DNA from 3 places in the Cutibacterium equinum genome. Region 3 is predicted to be linked to each of the others. Evidence: riboswitches for the same ligand, from Rfam matches in the RefSeq annotation. Region 3 holds a riboswitch; each other region holds the start of a gene.

What was found. Region 3 has a riboswitch for cobalamin ahead of O6R08_RS03000 (ABC transporter substrate-binding protein). Riboswitches for the same ligand answer to the same signal wherever they lie in the genome.
Region 1: linked by a shared signal. The riboswitch ahead of O6R08_RS08370 (hypothetical protein) and the one ahead of O6R08_RS03000 (ABC transporter substrate-binding protein) in region 3 are both predicted to bind cobalamin.
Region 2: linked by a shared signal. The riboswitch ahead of O6R08_RS08310 (hypothetical protein) and the one ahead of O6R08_RS03000 (ABC transporter substrate-binding protein) in region 3 are both predicted to bind cobalamin.

What each region holds. Positions count from the first base shown of each region.
Region 1 is NZ_CP115668.1:1,834,553-1,840,087, forward strand. It holds gene O6R08_RS08365 (leucine-rich repeat domain-containing protein) at 1-1,983, opposite strand, end outside; cobalamin riboswitch at 2,263-2,392, shown strand; gene O6R08_RS08370 (hypothetical protein) at 2,477-4,381, shown strand; gene O6R08_RS08375 (hypothetical protein) at 4,429-5,106, shown strand; gene O6R08_RS08380 (ABC transporter family substrate-binding protein) at 5,193-5,535, opposite strand, start outside.
Region 2 is NZ_CP115668.1:1,820,942-1,826,476, reverse strand. It holds gene O6R08_RS08320 (hypothetical protein) at 1-909, opposite strand, end outside; gene O6R08_RS08315 (hypothetical protein) at 906-1,895, opposite strand; gene O6R08_RS08310 (hypothetical protein) at 1,892-3,100, opposite strand; cobalamin riboswitch at 3,170-3,303, opposite strand; gene O6R08_RS08305 (PH domain-containing protein) at 3,382-4,038, opposite strand; gene secY (preprotein translocase subunit SecY) at 4,208-5,530, shown strand; gene O6R08_RS08295 (adenylate kinase) at 5,527-5,535, shown strand, end outside.
Region 3 is NZ_CP115668.1:657,849-663,383, reverse strand. It holds gene O6R08_RS03015 ((2Fe-2S) ferredoxin domain-containing protein) at 1-293, opposite strand, end outside; gene O6R08_RS03010 (ABC transporter ATP-binding protein) at 290-1,084, opposite strand; gene O6R08_RS03005 (FecCD family ABC transporter permease) at 1,081-2,115, opposite strand; gene O6R08_RS03000 (ABC transporter substrate-binding protein) at 2,112-3,113, opposite strand; cobalamin riboswitch at 3,155-3,340, opposite strand; RNA gene rnpB (RNase P RNA component class A) at 3,593-3,975, opposite strand; gene O6R08_RS02990 (zinc ribbon domain-containing protein) at 4,036-4,773, opposite strand; gene O6R08_RS02985 (aminopeptidase P family protein) at 4,933-5,535, shown strand, end outside.

The DNA.
Region 1 (5,535 bases), 1.2 Mb from region 3:
GCTGGCGGCCGGGTAGGTCACCATGTCACCTGAAGCCACAATTCCCTCAGGCGCCGTGAACTCAACCTTGGACCCATCGGCAGCCTTCGCCACCGGGACCGCAACCTGCTGCTGGGCTGGAACGGCAGAGGCCGTCACCTTCTGCCAGCGGGCGCGAAGACCCATGAATGCGGTGTTCTTGACCCCAGACAACGGTGAGAGGTCAGAGATGTGGTTCGAATTGAGATTTATCTTGGTGAGATTCTTCATCCCGGCCAAGGCGGAGACATCGGAGATCTCATTGTTGTCGAAACCAATTTCGACAAGGTTCGTCAACCCCTGGATCGGAGTCAGGTCGGAGATCTTGTCACCGTTGAGAAACAGCTTCTTCAACGAGGTGGCGCCGGAAATCCCGGAGAGATCAGCCAGGTTGACGTTGTTGTTGGCGACAAGTCGCTCAAGTGCAGGCAGCGAGCCCAGCCCGTCGAGACTGGTCACACCGGGATACTTGTACTTGCCGCGGTTCATCTGGTTGATCGTCAGATCGGTCAAGTTGGTCAGCGACGACAACGGCTGCACCGTGGTGATCGGGTTCTGATCCAAGACCATCGCCTTCATATTCTTCAGACCCGCAAGCGGCGCCACATCCGTGACGTGGTTGTTGGGCAGGTACAGGGTCTCGAGCTTCGTCAGACCTGCAAGCGGCTCGACGCTATCAATCTCGTTGGTCGTCAGGACCAGGCTGTTGACGTTCGTCAGCGCCTCAGCTCCGGTAATGTCCTTGATTCCCTTGTTGATACACGTGACCTCGGTCAACCCAGCAAGATTCTCAGCAGTCAGAGGCGCGCCGTCCTCCAAGGAGTCCTGCAGGCAGGACTTGAAGTTCGGGTCAGGGATCTCGACGAGCTTCGCCGGTTCGGGAGCTGCAACGACGTGGACCGTGATGGACCCGTTGAAGTACATCGAGGCGTCGCGGAACTGCCACACGTAGTCGCCCGCAGAGGGGTACGTGACGTTCTTGCCCTTGATCTTGACGCCTTCAGGAACCTCACGATCAGCCACGAAGGTCGTGCCTTGATGGTCGACGGCGGTCGGGACGGGGGCCTCGACCCCGGCAGTGGCCGACCCACCGTCAACGGTCTGGTAGTTCGAGACGATGTCGGTGTCTCCCAGCCCCTTGATGTCCTTGAGTGGGGACAGATCGCGGATGTGGTTCTTGCCGACGTCCAGATGCGACAGTTTCGTCAACGACCTCAGCGGCGTGACATCGGAGACTCCAATGCTGTTGACATCCAGGCTGAAAATGCCAGTCATGGAGGCCAACGGCTTGAGATCACTGATCTTGTTCTCCGGCAGGAATGCCTTTTCCAATCCGGTCAGCTGATCGATACCGGTAAGGTCCTTGATTCCCCTGTTCCGGCAGCTCAGGCTCGTGACACCGTCGAGTTGTTCCTTGGTGGGAGTGGTGGTACCCACCTTGTCGGTGATGCATTTTTGCAGGGCCTTGTCAGGAATCTCGAAGGAGGCCGCCGGAGTGGTGGGAGCCGGATCGACCTTCGGCTTCCAGGTCGGAGGGACCTCCCATGGGCCGTCGATGAGCATGTAGTGCCATGCCTCGATCGAACCGGGCTCCGGATGGTAATTACTCGCACCGAGCTGCGAGTACTCCCACGTTGTCTCGGTGTTCTTGCCTGCCGGCTTCCCGTGGAAATAGCCCCAGTAAGCGTAGAATTTGTCGGGGTTTTCCGGATAGCCGTTAATCGAATCGATAAACAACCCCAGGTCACCACCGAAATCGGTGTTACCGATGTCGAAACCAGCCGACGTCAAGGCTTCCACACCGTTGGAGAACTTGGTAGCACAACCAGTATCGACATGGCCGTCATCGCGCTCGGCATAGACGAAGACGTGGTTCTCGTTGATGCACTTCTGCGCATCAGAGTCGTAGGACGGCGGTGCCGCAGATGCCGGGCCAAGATGGGTGATGGCAATTGGCAGTGCCACTGCTGCTGCGAGTAGACCAGCCAAACCCCGTAGACGTCTCACTATTCCTGCCTTTCACTGGGTGGACGCTTCTAGGCCATCCAGCGCTGGGCCAGGATCGTCTTTTCCGCTGTCCACGACGGAAACAAGTACGGGACATCTCAACGATGGCGATCCGACTTAGCCGACATTTTTGTCGGTCTACACGGTTGCGGGACAGTCCTGGATTCGCACCAGGTTCTCCATCGGTGAAACCATGTGAAGCCTAACACACAGGTTCGCAGCGCCTAACTAGATGTGGACATGTGATGGGCGCGAGCTTAGACTGACACTGCAACCACGGGGGAATCCGGTGAGAATCCGGAGCTGACCCGCAACCGTGAGGGGCTCGTCCCCAAGTCGGAGTACCTGGGTTGCGCCAAGGAACATCACACCGTCGAGGACTGCGGTGGGTTCAACTCGGGGGGCTTTCCCGTCCTGAGCGCAACGCATCCTCAGGAAGAAGGCCCGCCACATGACCAGGCTCAATCGATGGGTCGCCGGTCTCGCCGCCGGTGCACTCGTCGCATCACCGTTCGTGGTACCGGCGTTCGCTGACCCGCAGCCCGCGCCATCACACGCACCTGTCACCGCCACCATTGATGACGGTTCCGCCCCGTACTGCTTCGATCCGCCGGCCAGCCCGGTCAAGGGTGCCATGTGGGCCGGATCGGTCAACGACACCGCTGCCACCAGTAAGTACGTCGCCGCGGCCGCCGACTGGCTCGCCCAAAAGTGGCAGGAAGACCCGACGACCTACGGACAGGCTGGCGGTGTCGCCGACGGCATCATTGCTCTGGTCGGCTCCGATGCCCATCCTGACGTCGTCAAGGAGATGACTGCGGCCCTCAAGGAAGCAGGCCCGAAATACGTCGAGAACAACCCGGCTGGTCTGGCGAAGGTCATCATGACCGCCGAGATCCTCGGCGAGGATCCGACCTACTTCCTCGGCAAGGAAACTGGAAACCTCTGGGTCAAGCTTGCCGGCTATATCAACGATGAGACCCCGGGTATGCAGAACCGCGTCAACATGTACTGGGGCCCGCACCTCATCACCATTGCGCTGACCCGCGCCAACCGCCCGGTGCCACAGAAGATCATCGACAAGTTGCTGTCGACTCAGGGCACTGACGGCACGGACGCCGGCGCTTTCGGTTACACCAAGCGGAACCAGGACGGCAGCAGTGTCTTCGTCGGCGACCCCGACTACACCGGTATCGCCCTGTCTGACCTGACTCTGCTGCAGCGCAACTCTCATCTCATCCCGGACGGCTACCAGGCCAAGATCGATGCTGCTGCCGCCAACGCCACCACGTGGGCCATGAACACCAAGGAGCACGACGACGGCGACTACTGGGAGACCTACTCCGCCGCCAACTCGACCGGCATGCTCGCCAGTGCTCTGGCCGAGCGTGGCGAGGACATGAAGTCCGTCAAGCAGTGGATGATTCGCCAGCAGCTCCTCACCAACGTCGGTGCGTGGCAGGCCAAGCGCAACTCGAGTGAACCCAACCTCATGGCCACCGATCAGGCGGTCATGGCTGTTTCGGGCCACGGTTACGCCTCGGCATGGTCCGGCAAGGCCCCGGAGGGTGTTCCGTCCTGCAAGACCACCCCGTCCGCGACTCCCACCGCTACCCCGACAGACACTCCCACCCCTACCCCGACAGACACTCCCACCGCCACCCCGACCGGCAAGCCCGGTGACATGAGCGGCGCCCAGCAGTGCATCGCCGTGGGCCACGTCTGGGTGTACGTCGAGCAGGACAACGGCACCTCTAAAGGCGGATGCGCATCGAAGTTCAACGATGGTTTCGAGGCTCTTGAGTCGGCAGGGTTCGCCATCGAGTCCAGCGGTGGGTTCCTCCACAAGATCGACGGTTACCCGAAGGTGTCTAACATCAACGAGGCGTACTGGTCCTACTGGCATGCCACCCCGGCCGGCGCTGACAAGCCGGTGAAGTGGCAGTACTCGATGACCGGTGCTGGTAGCGCCAAGCTCAAGCCTGGTTCCATCGAGGGCTGGTACTTCAAGTCCCTCTCCGCTGACTGGAATACTGGACCGAGCTGGGATGCCCGCCTGACACCATATGCTCCCTCGGCTACCCCGACTCCGAATCCGAGCGTGACCCCGACCCAGACACCGACGATGACCCCGACCGTGACCCCAACCGGAACGGCCACACCGACGCCATCCGCCACCCCAACAGTGACTCCCACGGTCACGCCCACTGTCACTCCGACGATGGCCCCGACCGGATCGGCCACTCCCGCACCATCCGCCACGGCGACCGCCGATGACCCAGTGCAGGTGGCTCCCGTCGGCCCGTCGAACCGTCCTGCGGATCGTCTGCCGGCCCTGCCCCATACTGGCGTCTGAGGACAATCGATACGACGAAATACTCCCTGCTGCGGCATGATCGTCATGTGAGTATTCCCAACATCGAACAGCGGCGAGCACTCCGACCATGGTCGGGTGTGCTCGCCGCTGTCTTGTGTGCAGCCCTGTCCATCGTCTTCCCGCTCTGGGCGCAGGCTGCCCCCTCCCCGAGCGCCGAAACCAGCCAGGCGAAGGCCATTGACGACTGCCTCAACGCCAACAAGGTGTGGGTCTTCGTCATCACCGAGGAGGAAGAGGTGCTGTCGAACCAGTGCGTCGACTCGCCGTCCACCGGCGCCGATGCCCTCAAGAAGGCCGGAATCACCGCCGGTAAGAACAAAACCGGTCTCATCTGCACGATGAATGACCATCCCGCAGTCTGCCCCAAGAAATTCCAGGGCCAGTACTGGGCGTATTACCACGCATCTGGCGCCGGTGCTGCGTGGGATTACTCCAAGAAGGGTGCCGACCAATATCAGCCGGCCGCCGGATCCATCGAAGGCTGGTGCTACAACAAGCCGAAGACCAAGTCCTGCACTCCCCCCACGTTGGCTGCCGGGAGCGCCGAGGGCGCCTCTTTCGAACTGACCCACAACAGCGAGGGGGACGCCCCCTCCTCGTCAGGCCACGGCCCCATGTCCGGGCCTGTTGCCACGGTCGTCGTCATTGCCGTCGTCGCCGTCCTCCTCCTCGCTGCAGTTGTTGTGCGTCGTCGTCAGTCCTGACGCAGACCCCACCAGTCCTGACGCACACCACAACGACGACGGGGCCGGGGAATCATTCCCCGGCCCCGCTTCTCATGGTTGAGAACTCACTTCTGGTAGCCGATGTCCTCGGCGTGCACGCTCTGGAAGGTCGCGGCACCGTAGTTCGCCAGGTTCTTGGGAACCGCGGTGAAGGTGATGCGACGGTACAGCGGAAGGGTCATGACGTTGTCCCAGATCATCTTGTCGGCCTGGTTGGTCAACTCACGACGCTTCGAGACATCCGCCTCGGAGTCAATCTTGGGAATGAGCTTGTTGAGCTCGGGATCAATGAGCTGGGAGAAATTCGACTGTGACGGCTTGTCCGAGCCCTCAGCAGCAGCACCGTAGATCTGGCGGACATTGGCCATCGGGTACGGGGTACCGTTCCAGGCGAAGGCAATGACGTCG
Region 2 (5,535 bases), 1.2 Mb from region 3:
GATGAGGTTGGCGACCGGAACCGGCGGCCACCCTGGGTGGGGGGTGACGGCGGATCCGTCCACGCCGATGACCCACAGCGCGAGGGTGATAACGGCCAGAATCGCCACGACGAGGCTGAGTGCCGAGATCGTCCCTATCGGCTCCCCGTTCGGTAACAAGGCGGTGAGGAGAACCGCCACGACGAAGGCCATCAAGGTGGTCGTGGCCTGGTCGACTCCGGGGAATGCATGCCCCGACGTCAGCGCGACGAATGGAACAGTCATGCAGATGATGAGAATCAGCGCACGAACCGAGGCGGTCCAAGAAGCCAGCGGTCGGTGTCGACGTGCCAGTCCGGACGCCCCCTCACGAGTGGTTGCGGCGATCTCGGTAGGACGCGCCGTTGCGTAGACAGCGTGGCGGTCCAGTGCAGGCGGCAGGGCAGCGAAGAACTCCAACGCCGGGGACCACGAGCCGAGCAGGCGACGTCCCGCGGCAGATGCGCTGGTGGGTGGCACCGCTGCCATGCCAACCCCCAACAGTGTCACCAGAACGAGTGCTCGCATCATGGGCGTCATGGTGAGCAGGAGGCCCGAGGCCGTCATAACTCCTCCCAGATGAACTCCTGGACCAGGTGACCACGTTGGTAGCCTCCACATCACCGAGCCCATCGCCGAGTCCGCTGAAGGGCTGACGACAGCCATGATGATCCACCACACGACGACGATCCCGGACAGCCAGCGAGTTGTGGCCAGCACTCCCGGATGGTTTCCCAGCATCGCGAGGGTCACCACCAGACACACCCACATCACCGCGAGAAGTAGCAGATTGGTCGTCGAGATGGCGATAGTGGCCAGGACGACGAGCTCAGCCCCCCAACTCCAGGCGGGGACTGGGGTCGCGGGGGTGTGAATGCGCGAGGTCGTCATGAAGCACTCGCCTCTGGCGATGACGGCGTCCGGTTGTCTCTTGAGGGCTCGCTGGAGGAGCGCTTGGGCCGGGACGCGCCGGTCACGACGAGGGCAGAGACAACGCCGACCCCGAAGAGGGTTCCGCTGACAGCCTTGACCGCTGTCTCGGGATGGGCGCCGCGATCAGTCGTCGGGACGCCGAGATTGGTGCCGACCGGTGGGGGAGTGAACAAAGGGCTACGAGCAGCCTTGACCCCGTCGACGGTCGGGATGAGGACCCATGACGCCGTGCGGCGCGGATCAGTGAGTGACTGCACCCTGACGTCGTGTTTCGTGCCCGTCAGTCCGCGCGGCACCGTCCAGTGGATGTGGGTGATCTGTGAAGGATTCACAGCTGCTGCAGGAAGCTGGCCGATGGCAGTGGCATCGTGCCAGGTGTCGCCCTGCTTGACCTGGACCCGGTAGGTGTCACCGGGAATTGCGCCGACGGCCTGCATGTCGAGGGTCTGACCGGCGGGCTTGCGTTCGGAGTAGCCATCGCCCAGTAGATGCGGCACGAGTGACCCGAAGGCGACGAACTGGCCGGGCATTCGGGTGGTGTCCAGCCCCTCGATGTCTGAGACACTCACCAAAGCCCAGCCGCCCTCGCCGATGTCCGACGAGGAGGGAATGGGCACATACACTTGGGCCATGCCGTGAGCATCGGTGTAGAAGGATGCGCCCTTGCCGATCGGCGTGAGCCCGCTCAGTTCGTTGTCGGAAACAGAGGCGCGGAAAATCCGCACCGTGCCTCGCACATTCGGGTTTCCCCGGATGATCACTCTGGGGGTCGTCCCTTCTCGCAGCCATCGATCGGTGGTCAGGCTGCACACCTTCGCACCTGAGCACAGGCTGGTTGTCTGGGAACTCTGCTCGGCGCGGGCGGGAGCTGCCCCTGCCACGGCGCTGACACAGATCGTCAGGAGGGCGAGTGTCGCCGCGCGGATCATGGAGATGCAGTTCATTCCTCGTCCTCCTGGTCCCCGCGACGATGGCGGCGGTGGATGACGGGCGCCAAGGCCAGGCCCGCGAGAGCGACGACTCCTATACCGACCGGCACCCACCAGGGGGCACCTTTGTGTTCGCCCTCGTCAGGAGAACGACGAGTGTGGTCCTCGCGTCCCCACACCGGCGACGACGACTGGGGGGCCAGTGAGGATCCGGCGCTTGCGGCAGGAGAGGACGCGCGGGGACTGGGGGTCGGTGAACTCGGGGTGGCTGACGGTGAGGACGGACGCGGTCGGGAGGGTGACGCAGAACTGACGGTCGGGAGGCTCGGCGTAGGAGGCGTCGCCGTGACTGTGGAAATCGTGTTGGGGCGGCTGTCGGCACGGTCGCGCTTCTTGTGCGGTCGGGGGCCGTCGGCGTGGTTCGGTGCCGTCGGATTGGGACGGTCATGATGGTCCCCACCGTGGCTGCGACCGGGTTCGTGGGAGGGCTTGTCGCCGCCGTGACCCGATGTGCGAGTGGGTTTGCCCGTTGGTTTGTCGTGGCCACTGGTCGGCTTGTGGGTGGGCTCGCCGGTGGGTCCGTGGCTGGGTTTGCCCGTTGGTCCGTGGCTGGGTTCTCCGGTCGATGGTCCTGGGCCGGGGCCGGGGGCTGGGCCGGGACCAGGACCGGGGCCGGGACCAGGCTCGTCGCCGTGGTCCCCACCCTTGGCAAAATTCGGGGTGACAGGAGGGAGCTGTTCGGAATCAGAGGAGAAGACGATGAGCCCGAAGTCGTTGACGTTGAGGCTTTGCGTCCAGCTACTCTTGGGATCCCACCGTCCGCCGGAGTCCCCCTCCCGAGTGCCGGTGTGGTACCACCAGTAGGCCGGGATCTCGGCGAAAGCGTCGCTCTCGATGCCATTGATCGTCGTGACGATGTCCCCCTGTGTGGCATACCCGAGTCCCGCGAGCTTCAGGACATCCTCTCGGCCATCCCCGGATGTCTTGTGGGCACCAATGATGCAGCGCACCAAAGTCTTCGAGTCGAGGTTCCCCGGGATCTCGGGCTCCACGTCAGCGGGCTTGGCCGGCCAATACACAACGACGGCGAACCCTTCGTCCTTCTGACACCATCCGTCGTGAAACCCTGCCCCTTCGGCATGGGAGGGGACAACCATCATCGACCCCGTGGCGCACATGAGTGCCAGCAGGCTCGCAACGGTGAGTGGGCGGCGACCCATCAGGCTCCTCTCGGCGGGTCACCGCGACGAACGAGAGGGTCGTCACGCCACGCAACCCACGACATGGCATCAACGCTCAACTGATTCGGCGATCCGGCTCAGCCACGTGGCATCACGGTTGCGGGACAGCGCCGGACTCTCACCGGCTTCTCCGTCACAGTTGTCGGTCCGGGGTACACCCCCCGGACCACCCGTACTTTACGCCATGAGCTTGGGGGTGCGGTACCTGCCACCTCAGGTGAACTTCAAGGTGTCCCTGATCGACAGGGGGAAAGAGGCTCTCAGATGATGATGGCGGCGGCGACGAGAACGACGGTGACGCAGATCGTCAACCAGTTCGGATGCACCCGGATCTCGGCGTCGTGAGGCGTCGCTCGGGTGGACTTCTGGTGATCTGACGTCGACTCCGGCTTGGCCTGGGTAGCAGCCGCCTTGCCCACGGGACGACGCTCGATTCGCTCCGTCTCGATGAGGCGAGCAGTCGCGTGAGAGTCCAAGGACCATCTCATCGGTACCTCGGAGCCGATGATGACCTGCGGGAGGTGATCGGCAGTGCCCTTCATCGCAGTGGCCGTCCCGCGCGCCGGAGCAGCCCATGCCGAGATAGTGCGCGGCTTCCGGGCCCCTTCAGCGTCAGGACGGCGCTCAGCCGTCAGTGACAGGCCCCATCGTCCCGTGACTTCAGTGATTCGATCCCAGGGAACCTCCCAAATCCGGAATTGATTGACGACCGTCACCCCGTCGTCATTGATCCGAATTTCGGCCACTCCCCAAATGATCCACACCAGCCACACGAAAAGCAGCAGAACCGGAAGATTCGTCAACCCAGCCAAACCAGATCGAATGAGGTCAAGAATCGTCAGCACGACGATCGCAGCCAGGACAATCCCGACACCGATCCGTCCTCGATGCGACGAGATGATGATGGGCGGTCTCATGGCGCTCCAGACGGGGTCAGACGAGTAGCAGTAGGTGGCGACGTGGGTATTGCCCTCGTGAGTTGATAGGCTACCCCCGCTGTGTCCATGCTCCCAGACATTTGCTTGCAGCGCGTCATGGGGGTTGGATCTGCGTAGTCAGTAGTCCACGAGATGGGAGAGGGCCCGGATGCTTTCCGCCTTCGCCAATGCCTTCAGAACGCCGGATCTTCGCCACAAGATCCTGTTTACGCTCTTCATCCTGGCGGTGTTCAGGCTCGGGTCCGTCATCCCCGTACCGAACGTCAACGTGTCGAACATCAACAGATGTGTCGCTGAGGCCAATTCTGGCTCCTCGGCAGGTCTGTACTCGATGATCAGCCTGTTCTCCGGTGGCGCTCTGTTGAAGTTGGCGATCTTCGCGCTCGGCATCATGCCCTACATCACCGCGTCGATCATCCTGCAGCTGTTGACCGTCGTCATCCCGAAGCTGGAGACCCTCAAGAAGGAGGGCGCGTCGGGCCAGAACAAGATCACCCAGTACACCCGGTACCTCACCTTGGTGCTGGGCCTGCTGCAGGCGACGGCCTTCGTCACCCTGGCGACCTCGGGCCGTCTGTTCACCACCTGCGCCCTGCCGGTCGTGTACTCCACCGAGATCTTCGAGGTCATCGTCATGATCCTCACGATGACCGCAGGCACGACGATCGTCATGTGGATGGGCGAGCTCATCACCGATCGTGGCATTGGCAACGGTATGTCGATCATGATCTTCACCCAGATCGCCGCGCGCTTCCCCGACTCGCTGTGGGCCATCAAGGTCGAACGCAACGGCGCCGGTCAGGCTCACGCCTGGTTCGTGTTCAGCATGGTGATCGCCATCGGCCTGCTCGTCATGGCGGCCGTCGTCTTCATCGAGCAGGGTCAGCGACGGATTCCGGTGCAGTACGCGAAGAGGATGGTCGGGCGTCGGATGTTCGGCGGCTCGACGACCTACATTCCGCTGAAAGTGAACCAGTCCGGCGTCATCCCGGTCATCTTCGCCTCGTCGATCCTGTACCTGCCGGTGCTGTATGCCACCTTCCGGCCGCAGACCCGCGCGGCCCGGTGGATCACTCAGTACTTCCAGACCGGCAGCCACCCGGTTTACAACATCGTGTACTTCCTGCTGATCATCTTCTTCTGCTACTTCTACGTCGCCATCACTTTTGATCCAGTCGAGATGAGCGACAACATGAAGAAGTATGGTGGATTCATTCCCGGCATCCGGGCCGGGAAGCCGACCGAGGACTACTTGGCCTATGTGCTGTCGAGGTTGACGGCACCTGGGTCCTTGTACTTGGGTCTCATCTCGATGATCCCGACGCTGGCGTTCGTGTACCTGCACGCGAACCAGAACTTCCCGTTCGGAGGTACGAGCATCCTCATCATCGTGGGTGTGGCCCTGGACACCGTCAAACAGGTCGAAAGCAAGTTGCAGCAACGACACTACGAAGGATTCCTGTCATCATGAGACTG
Region 3 (5,535 bases):
TGTCCCGGACGGACGACTCCAGCATGGACGACGACCGGTACATCCTCGTGGTGGCGGACCCACTGACCGGCAACTCGTCGTAGCCAGGACAGTGGCACCGGCCCGTCGTGGCTACTCCATCCGACAAGTTCGATACGGTCGTCGTCAATGGTGTTCAAGACGTCAGTGAGTGCCGGGCCAGGCCCTTGCAAACATGCGATCTGATCTGCGCCGATCTGACGCATCATCGAGCGAGTCTCATCGGCGTCGAAGGCATCGTCCCAGCTCAGCGAGACCGAGATACGTGTCGTCATGGCTGCAATCCTCTCCAGGTGAATCCCCGTCGGGAATCTGACCAGACCTCACCGTTGACCCCGAAGTGTTCTCGGACAAGGTCAGGAGTCAGCACGTCGGATGTCGGGCCGGCCGCAACCATCTGCCCAGAGTCCAGGACGATGAGATCATCGGCATAAGCGGCAGCCAAGTCGAGGTCGTGAATGACGGTCACGCTCGTCAGGCCGAGTCCACGCACTCTTTCCAACAGGTCGATCTGGTGGCGAAGGTCAAGATGGTTCGTCGGCTCGTCGAGGAGGAGGATCTGAGGTTCCTGGGCCAGCGCTCGGGCCAACTGGACACGTTGGCGCTCCCCTCCTGACAGGGACGACCATGCTCGCTGGGCAAGATCGGCGACTCCGGTTGACGCCATCGCCTCCTCAACGACTCCTTCGTCACGGCTTCGTCGGCGACCCAGATTGCCGACCCCCCATCCTCCCAGGTGAGGAATGCGCCCGAGCTGGACGACGTCACGCACCGTCAATTCGACATGGGCAGAAGGGGTTTGCTCCAGCAGAGCCATGATCCGGGAGCGCTCCTTGGGGCCGGTCTCAACCAGGTCCTGCTCCCCCAACAACACCCGGCCCGTGCTTGGCTTGCGCAGACCCGCAAGTAGGTGAAGGAGAGTTGTCTTGCCCGACCCGTTGAGACCGATGACCATCGTCATGGCTTGGGGGCGAATTGCCACGCTGACCCCGGACAGGATCGTCGTCTCATCGACCCTCCAGCCAAGATTTTCAGCCCGCAACGCTGCTGTTGTCTCCGCTGTCATGATCGCGAAGCCTGTCGCCGCAGCAGAACGACCAGTACCGGAGCTCCGACAGCCGCCGTAATAACCCCGACAGGAATCTCGGTGTCTGGACGCAAACACCTCGCCGCAGTGTCGGACCACACCATGAGCAAGGCTCCGGCAAGGGCTGATGCCGGTAACAGCTGGGCATGACGCGGCCCAGTCCAAAACCTCACGATGTGGGGAACCGTCAGCCCGACGAAGCCGATGGGACCGACAAAGGCCACACTCAACGCAGTCAGCAGGGCTGTGACGACCATGATCGCCCACCGCACGGTATTGACCGGAACTCCCAAGGACATCGCGCTGACATCGCCGAAAGCGAAGGCATCGAGGATGTGGCACAAGGCCATCCCCGCCATCAGGGCAGGCAGGGTTGCAACTGCCAGCGCGATCGTCGATCCCCACCGCAGACCCGTGAAGGAGCCGAGAGTCCACGACAACGCCGACCTGGCAGCGTTCGACTCACCGAAAACCATAATCATCATGGACACGGCCGCTGCGCACAGCTGACCGACGGCCACACCGGCAAGAATCGTGCGGCTGGGCGGCAACTCCCCGGAACGACCGGTAGCCATCCCCAAGACCATGACCAGGGCACCGACAGCCCCTCCGAAGGAAGCCAAGGTCATGAGGACCGATTGGCCCAGGGTGCTGGAAATCCCGACGACGAGAACAAAGACGGCACCTACCGAGGCCCCGCTGGAAATACCGAGCAGGTAGGGGTCGGCCAGGTCATTGCCGGTCAAGGTCTGCAGTACCGCACCACACATTGCCAGCAACGCGCCGACGACCATCGACCCGATGACTCGGGGAGCCCGCAGCTGCCAGACAATCTGATCGTTGAGGACGGTAACATCGGCCCCGGCAATGAGGCGGAATCGTCGGGCCACCACCCTGGCAACATCCCGGACAGGGACATGTACCGCCCCGATCCCCAGCACCACGAGGACAGTGCCGACCAGGGCAGCGACGAGAACACCGGCGATCAGCCAGCTACGCCAGCGACTCACTTGCCGTTGATCTTCGCAAGACCATCATTGAGGGTCTTGGCCCCGTCAACAAGCTCAGCACCCGGGGTGCTCTGGGCGAAGGGCACCGTGACGAATTTGTTCTCCTTGACCGCCTTCATCTGGCTGAGGACAGGATCCTTCTTGAGGTAATCGATCTTCGATTTTGCCGTGGACCAGCTTGCATCGGCGACAACGATGACGTCCGGATTGGAGGCAACGATCTTCTCCCACGAGCCGTCTGCCCACCCGCCATCGAGATTGGCGAAGAGATTCTTGGCTCCAACAGCGTCCATGAGAAGTTGAGGCCCACCGTGGCCTGCGCCAATGAACGGGGTCTTGTCTCCCGAGTCAAACCAGACGATCGACGTCTCGGTGCCGTGCTTGTTCCCGGTGACCTCTTTGAGGGCATCACGCTGCTCGGCAATGGCCTTGTCAGCGGCATCCTTGGCGCCGATGAGGGTTCCTACTTCGGTCATTTCCTTCCAGACGTTCTCCCAGGTGGCATCGGCCACGGGAGTGCCCTCCGGGCAACCAAAGGGGCTGATGTAGGTCGCAATCCCCTGCTTCCGCAGCTCTTCCCGTGTGCCAACAGCCTTGTCAGTGAAAGCGCTGGAGTAGGAAGACACAGCCAGATCAGGTGTGGCGGCCAGGAAGGTTTCCTTGGAGGGGTACTGCTTGGCGAGCACCTTGACCGAGTCGTAGGCCTTCTTCCACTTCGCCGGAATCTCACTGTCGAGGTAGGCGGTGCCGACGAGTGTGGATTCACCGCCGATGGCCAGGACGTCCTCGGTGGCTCCCTGATTGAGGGTCACAGCCCTTGTCGCGGGCTTGTCGAGGGTGATTTTTTGTCCGCAATTGGTGATGGTGATCGGGCCTTGTGCCGATGCTGATGCTGATCCCGATGCCGAGGAATCCTTGGGAGCGCCGGCGCATCCGGCGAGCATGACAGCGGGAATGACCGACGCTACGAGAGCGCAACGAAAGGGGACGAGGTGCATGGAGAAGCCAGCTTTCTGTGTTCGGCGTGCGCGGCCGGGTACCAACAGGACGATGTCAGGTGGTCTTCGGGCTCAACCTCGTCTCCAGCCCCGACTCCTTCCCAGTGCTCATGGCACCAGTGGCGTTCGCCGTGGCGGATCAGTCATACCGCTGCGCGTCAGCTCCGGCCTCTCACCGGATTCCAGCGCTCGTGATGTCACGAGCAACCTGACGCGAGGATGTTAGCACCCCCTGTGTATGCCCCCTTGACGGGGTCTCACCTCACTTGAACAGGTCAGTGAACCGAATCGTCGTCTTCCGATAGATCTCGTTGTAGGCGGCTCGGCGCTGATCTCGTAGCCATCCCATCCCCTTGCGGCCATACCAGGCATGAGGGTGCGCGTGGCGGCCCTCGTGGCTCTTCCACGTGTCCTGCCCGAGATGGACGTGGACAGGCTGGGGGTGCGGGTTCCGGACTTCATGGCCCCGATGACAGGAAGGGACGAGCCATCCTGTAAGCCGGGTTCTGTGGCCCATCAGGGCCGGTGATCATCCATCTGTGAACACCATTACTGGCATCCTCCAGCCTTTCGGCTGCGCAGCCTACCCGGACGCTCGGGCGAGCAGCCCTCGAACACGTCCGCGACCTCACGGTCTTCTTGGCCTTGCTCCAAGTGGGGTTTGCCGTGCCGTCATCGTCACCGATGACGCGGTGGGCTCTTACCCCGCCGTTTCACCCTCACCGGCCCGAAAGCCGGCAGTTTGTTTTCTGTGGCACTTTCCCGCGGGTCACCCCGGGTGGGCGTTACCCACCACCCTGCTCTGTGGAGCCCGGACTTTCCTCGACAACTCAGGGATTGCCGCGATCACCCGGATGACTCGTCCAAACGACAATTCTACGGTCAATACGGCATCGTCGCCACACTGGCACGGCGTACCTGGTCAGAGGGACTCCCCGGTGCGCACCAGAATGCGCTCGCACTCCTCGCAACGCACGACATCGTCCTCGGCGGCTGCGGCATAGGTGCGCAGATCGGCCGCATTTGCGGCAATGCCACACCCCTCGCACACGCCGTGGACGAGCTTGGCACATCCCATGCCGGTGCGCTCGCGCAGCAGATCATAAAGCTTGAGGAGATCGGCCGGAATACCGCCGGCCTGGGTCTGGCGCGCACGCTGCAACTCGGCCAGTTCGTCGTCAATACCTTTGAGGCCGGCGTCGCGCGAGGCCAACACGGTACGGATGTGGCCATCCAGCTCGACACGACGACGATCAGCGTCGGCGTGGGCAGCTTGGGCATCCTCGACGGCCTGCATGGCGTCAAGCTCAGCATCCTCCAACAGGCTGATACGCCGCCCGAGGTGCTCGATCTCCTCGGTCAGCCCCTGCAAGGCCTTGTGATCGGCGACGGAACCCGAGTCGACGGTCTTCTTGTTGCGCTCCATACGGGCGCGAGCCGGCTCGAGGTCCCCCTCAATGCGTTCCTGCTCCATCTTGGCGTCAGACAGAGCGGTTGACGTGGCGACGACCTCCTCAGCCAGAGTCCTGCGCTGGACGGCGAGGTCCTTGAGCTCGGCCAGCTCGGGCAGGGTCTGACGACGATGCTGCGCCTGGGCGATCAGACGGTCAGTCTGTGCAAGATCGAGAAGCTTCCACTGATCCTGTGCCGCGGCTTTCACGCTGCCCTCCTGCGTTCCTGGCCCCGTTGAACAGGCCCTGTTGACATGTGGGGTTCAGCCTACCTCTCATCGCAGACCCGCAGTCGATTGTCAGTACGTCATGTCCTCGACACCTACACTGGAAGGCACACTCATCAACCAGCGGAGGTCTCAACACACATGACCGAGACGAGGTCGTCAGATCTGAATGAACAGATGAAGCAGGCCGAGGAGCAGAAGGTCCCCAAGCGTCAGACCCCGTTCTCCAAGGCCTTCGTCGAGTTCATCCCCACGGATTGGGCTCCTTATCCCGACGAGCTTCCCGAGCCACTGGGTTCTGTGCCCTCGGCCACCGCCCATCGGGACGCCCTGGCCGCCCGTTTCGACGGGGACCGCCTGGTCATTCCGGCCGGCCATCTCATGCGTCGCAACAATGACTGCGACTACCCCTTCCGCCCCAACACCGCCTTCGCCTACTACTCGGGCCTGGGCACCGACAGGGAGCCGAACGCGGTGCTCGTCGTCGACACCACATCGCAGACCCGCGACGTGCTGTACTTCAAGCCGCGCGCCCCGCGCACCGACCGGGAGTTCTACGCCGATGCGACCTACGGCGAGATGTGGGTTGGCAAGCGCGAATCCTTGGAGGAGATGTCGGCCATGACCGGGCTGACCTGCCGCGACATCTCCCAGCTCGATGACGCCCTGTCGTCCGGTGACGTCACGGTGCGCGTCATCCGCGACGCCGACGAGAACGTCACTGCCACCGTCGACTCCCTGCGT